Regions from separate parts of the Microbacterium sp. A8/3-1 genome, predicted to be linked through region 1. Evidence: predicted binding sites of a transcription regulator. Region 1 holds the regulator's gene; the other holds the start of a gene.
The links. The regulator LexA, encoded in region 1, represses DNA repair genes until DNA is damaged. The targets are predictions, from matches to a motif close to TCGAACANNTGTTCGA.
Positions count from the first base shown of each region.

Region 2: a site for LexA is predicted at 1,194-1,209, ahead of ABS642_RS11990 (DUF222 domain-containing protein). Genes of this name have one in related genera too.

Region 1 is NZ_CP158357.1:218,630-220,828, forward strand. Features, by position in the region: gene ABS642_RS01125 (prolyl oligopeptidase family serine peptidase) at 1-487, opposite strand, end outside; gene lexA (transcriptional repressor LexA) at 629-1,315, opposite strand; gene ABS642_RS01135 (LysM peptidoglycan-binding domain-containing protein) at 1,604-1,984, shown strand; gene ABS642_RS01140 (histidinol-phosphate transaminase) at 2,020-2,199, shown strand, end outside.
Region 2 is NZ_CP158357.1:2,447,611-2,449,809, forward strand. Features, by position in the region: gene ABS642_RS11990 (DUF222 domain-containing protein) at 1-1,162, opposite strand, end outside; gene ABS642_RS11995 (acyl-CoA dehydrogenase family protein) at 1,384-2,199, opposite strand, start outside.

The DNA of each region.
Region 1 (2,199 bases):
CACTGCCCTGCACCAGGACGCCGATCGCCGTCGGATCGTCTGCCGCAGACCCGTCCGTCGGGATCTCCACGATCCCGCGGATCTGCGGATCTCCGCGAAGGTCCTCCCGCACGGCGAGAAGGCGCCCCTGCTGCAGGCTGAGCCCACCGTGCGATGACCCCGCGGCGGTGAGCGGCATCGGAGATGCACCAGGCGCGAGCCGGTAGACGCGCTGGTCGCCCGCGTCGACGAAGTACAGCGTGCCATCGGCATCCGCCGTCCAGGCCCCGCCCCCGTACTCGTGCACGCGCGACCGCGCACTCCACGGCGCGGGGAGGATCACCGCGCCGTTCGAGCTGCGGACGGTCACGCGCCCTCCCTCGGCAGGGACCGACTCGCCCCACCAGATCTCCGAGCCGACGAACCGTGCGCCGTCGATGCGAGGAGCGGATCCCGCGACGGATGCGGCGGAGAAGGGGGAAGGCCAGGAACCGTACGGTGACGACATGTTTCGAGCCTAGGCGGCATGCGCTGCGGCGCGTGAGCTGTGCATGTCCGGGCACGCTGTGAAAGCGAAAGCCGCCCTCCTGAACGTCCAGGAGGGCGGCTTTCGTGGTCGTGATCGACGGATGCCGGTCGACCATGCCGGTCAGACCGCGCGGAGCACCGCCACGACCTTGCCGAGCACGGTGGCCTCGTCGCCGAGGATGGGCTCGAACGCGGAGTTGCGGGGGAGCAGCCAGGTGTGCCCGTCGCGGCGGCGGAAGGTCTTCACCGTCGCCTCGTCGTCGAGCATGGCGGCGACGATCTCGCCGTTCTCCGCGCTGTTCTGCGAGCGGATGACGACCCAGTCGCCGTCGCAGATCGCCGCATCGATCATCGACTCGCCCGAGACCTTGAGCATGAAGAGGTCGCCCTTGCCCACCAGCTGGCGGGGGAGAGGGAAGATCTCCTCGACCTGCTGCTCCGCGGTGATGGGTACGCCCGCCGCGATCCGGCCGACGAGGGGGACGAGTGCGGCATCGCCGACCGGTGTGGCCACGTCTGCCGGGTTCTCGCCGCTCGTGCCGGGAAGGTCGATCAGCACCTCCATCGCGCGGGTCTTGCCCGGGTCGCGGCGGAGGTAGCCGCTCAGCTCGAGCTGACCGAGCTGGTGGGTCACGCTCGAGAGCGACTTGAGCCCGACCGCGTCGCCGATCTCGCGCATGCTCGGCGGGTAGCCGTGGTGGGCGATGGAGGTCTGGATGACCTCGAGGATCGCCATCTGCTTCGGGCTGAGGCTCTTCCGACGGCGCGTCCGAGGAGCCTCCTGCTCCGGGGCTGAGTTCTCGCTCATGATGCTCCTTCAGTACGCGATCCGACGTTCCTCTTCGAATGTCGGAGGCCCGTGGTGGGGTGTTCTTATCGAAACCGTATCCGAGTATCGGGCCGATCTGGAAGATCTGTTCGAGCGTGTCGGAAGATTCGGGGATCCGATTTCGAAGAACAGTTGACAGATGTTCGAACTCGAAGATATCTTCGGAACGTAGCTTCGCATTCACGGCTCCCGGCCGAGATGCGAATGCGAACGCTACGCCAACTTCACCGCCGGCCCAGCCGACGGGGACTGGGTAAGGAGCCCGACATGAGCAGCATCAGCATCAGCACCGCAGCGGTCATCCCGGCACGTCCGGCGACGCGGTCGCGGTTGCGACTGACCGCTCGTGGCCGTGGCGTCCTGCTGGCCGTCGCCGCGGTTCCGCTCGCGATCGGCATCGCGGTCGCAGCGATCAGCGGTGGCAGCGCCATCGCCGCGAGCGACGACACCGCAGGCAGCTTCAGCACGGCCGACTTCCAGACGGTGACGGTCCTCCCGGGCGACACGCTCTGGTCGATCGCGAACACGGTCGCCCCGACCGCCGACCCGCGAGACGTGATCGGCGAGATCAGCCGGCTCAACATGCTGCGCGGTGGAGCACTGCAGATCGGCCAGGAGCTCGCGATCCCGGCGCAGTACGCGGACTGACGTCACGCGGTGGGCACGCGGCCTAGCATGGAAGGGTGACTTCCTCACTCGACGCCCTCCCGCTCCGTGATGATCTGCGCGGGCTCACCCCGTACGGTGCGCCGCAGGCACCACTCCCGATCGCGCTGAACGTCAACGAGAACACGCATCCGGTTCCCGACGCTGTCGCGAGCGACATCCTCGACGACATCGCCGTCGCGCTCCGCGATGTGAAC
Region 2 (2,199 bases), 2.2 Mb from region 1:
GATCGGTGGGGCCGTTGTCCCTCGTCCACCATCGGATGTGGTGCGCTTTCGTCATCCCCGGTGGCAGACCGCACATCGCGCAGCCGCCATCTCTCTCCACGAGGGCGAGGCGTTGGGCTCGGGTGAAGAGGCGTTTCTCCCGCCCCCAGTCGAGGACCTCGCTCCCGCCGCCGCAGACCCACGGGATGATCCCGGCCCCGGCGGCCATCCGCCGCGCGGCCCCGATGTTCACCGGCTGATCGAGTCCATCGACGGTCGCCGCCCCGGATCCACCGCGGAGATCGTCCAACGTCAACCTGACCACCACGGTGGCACCGGCGAGCGGCACTCGAGACTCGCACCCGAGGACGTGCGCGCAGAACATCGCGAGGGCATCGGCCTGGATCATCGCCACCGTGCGCCGGTCGGCATCCGGGGCCTCCGGATTCGGGGCATCGGCCCGCGCCGCGAAAGCGGCGGTCACGAACCCGCGGATCGCGGTCACCACCGGAGCTGCGGTCTCAGCATCGAGGACCGCGTTCAGGTGCACCATCCCGTCCCGTTCGAAGATGTTCACCGACCGCTTCGCGCGGCGTTCGTCGTCTTTCGGTTGCATGCCGTCGGGGTCCAACCACGCTTCGGCGCGAGCGATCAGCTTGCGGACATCGTCCAGCCCCAGTCCCGTGCACCGCTCAGCGAGCACTTCTTCCGCCAGCCCGATGCGCTCCGCCCCGGCGACCACGCGGCACCGGTCCAACAAACCGACGATCAGCGCCGTCACCTGCACTCCGAGAGCGCCCGACGCCAGCGCTTCGCGCAGCAGCTCGTACCGGGCAGGCAACCGCCCACCCAACAGGTCGGTCCGGGGTGCGGTGGCCTCCCCCACCTTCACCAGGCGGGACGCGTCTCCCATCGACACCCCTCCGGTCGCGGCGAGCAGTTTCGCCGCCGTCCGGAAGCCCTGCTCCTTCGCGAGGCTCCCCGCCCCGAGCTCACGCCGAGACTCGTGCGCGATCCGCGCGGCGACGTCGGCGTGCGCGGCATCCAGTCGTCGCTGCACGAGCCCCATCGCGGCATTCACGGCGATCAGCTGCTCCCGCGACAGGTCCGTGGGGCAATCGGCATCCGCCCACACCGCAGCGAGGCGGGTGAACGCCTCATGCAATCCGGTGAGCTTCGACATGCCCCAATTCTACCCGCGAATGGCCCGACATTCGAATCTTTGTTCGAACACATTCCCGGCATATCGCCGATGCTCCGCGACCCGCTCGTCGTCATCCGCCGATCATGCAGTTCGGAAGACCGTGAAGATCACTCTGGAGCCGCCACCACTCCCACAGACAGAAGCGCACGTCCAGGAACCATCCCCGGACGTGCGCTCCCGATGCAGATCAGATCACGGCCCTACCGCTTCCCCGCGATCTGCCGTCCGACGATCTCACGCATGATCTCGTTCGTGCCGCCGTAGATGCGGTGCACGCGGGCGTCGAGGAAGGCACGGGCGATCGGATACTCGGTGATGTAGCCGTAGCCTCCGTGCAGCTGCACGCCGGTGTCGAGCACCTCCCACTCGCGCTCGGTCGCCCAGAACTTGACCTTCGCGGCCTCTTCGGCCGAGAGCTTGCCCTTCGAGTAGGCGAGCAGTGCGCGGTCGATGTAGGCCCAGAGCGCGTCGACCGTGGTGGCCATGTCGGCGATCTTGAAGCGGGTGTTCTGGAAGTCGATGATCCGCTCGCCGAAGGCCTCGCGGTCCTTCGTGTACGCGACGGTCCAGTCGAGCGCGGCCTGCGCGGCCGCAGCTCCGGCGACACCGATCGACAGACGCTCGAGGGGCAGGTTCATCATGAGCTGCACGAAGCCCTTGCCCTCGACGCCGCCGATGAGGTTCTCCTCGGGCACGAACACGTCGCTGAACGACAGCTCGGCGGTGTCGTGACCCTGGAAGCCCATCTTGTGGAGCTTCTTGCCGTGGTCGAAGCCCTCCATGCCGTTCTCGATCAGCACGAGGCTGAACGCGTCGGGACGGTTGCCCTCGCCCGTCTTCACGAATGTGACGACGAGGTCGGCGGTGGCGCCGGAGGAGATGAAGGTCTTCGCACCGTTGACGATGTAGCCGCCGTCCACCTTCTTCGCGGTGGTCTTGATGCCACGGAGGTCGGATCCGGCACCGGGTTCGGTCATGGCGAGAGCGCCGACGACCTCACCGGTGGCCATGCGGGG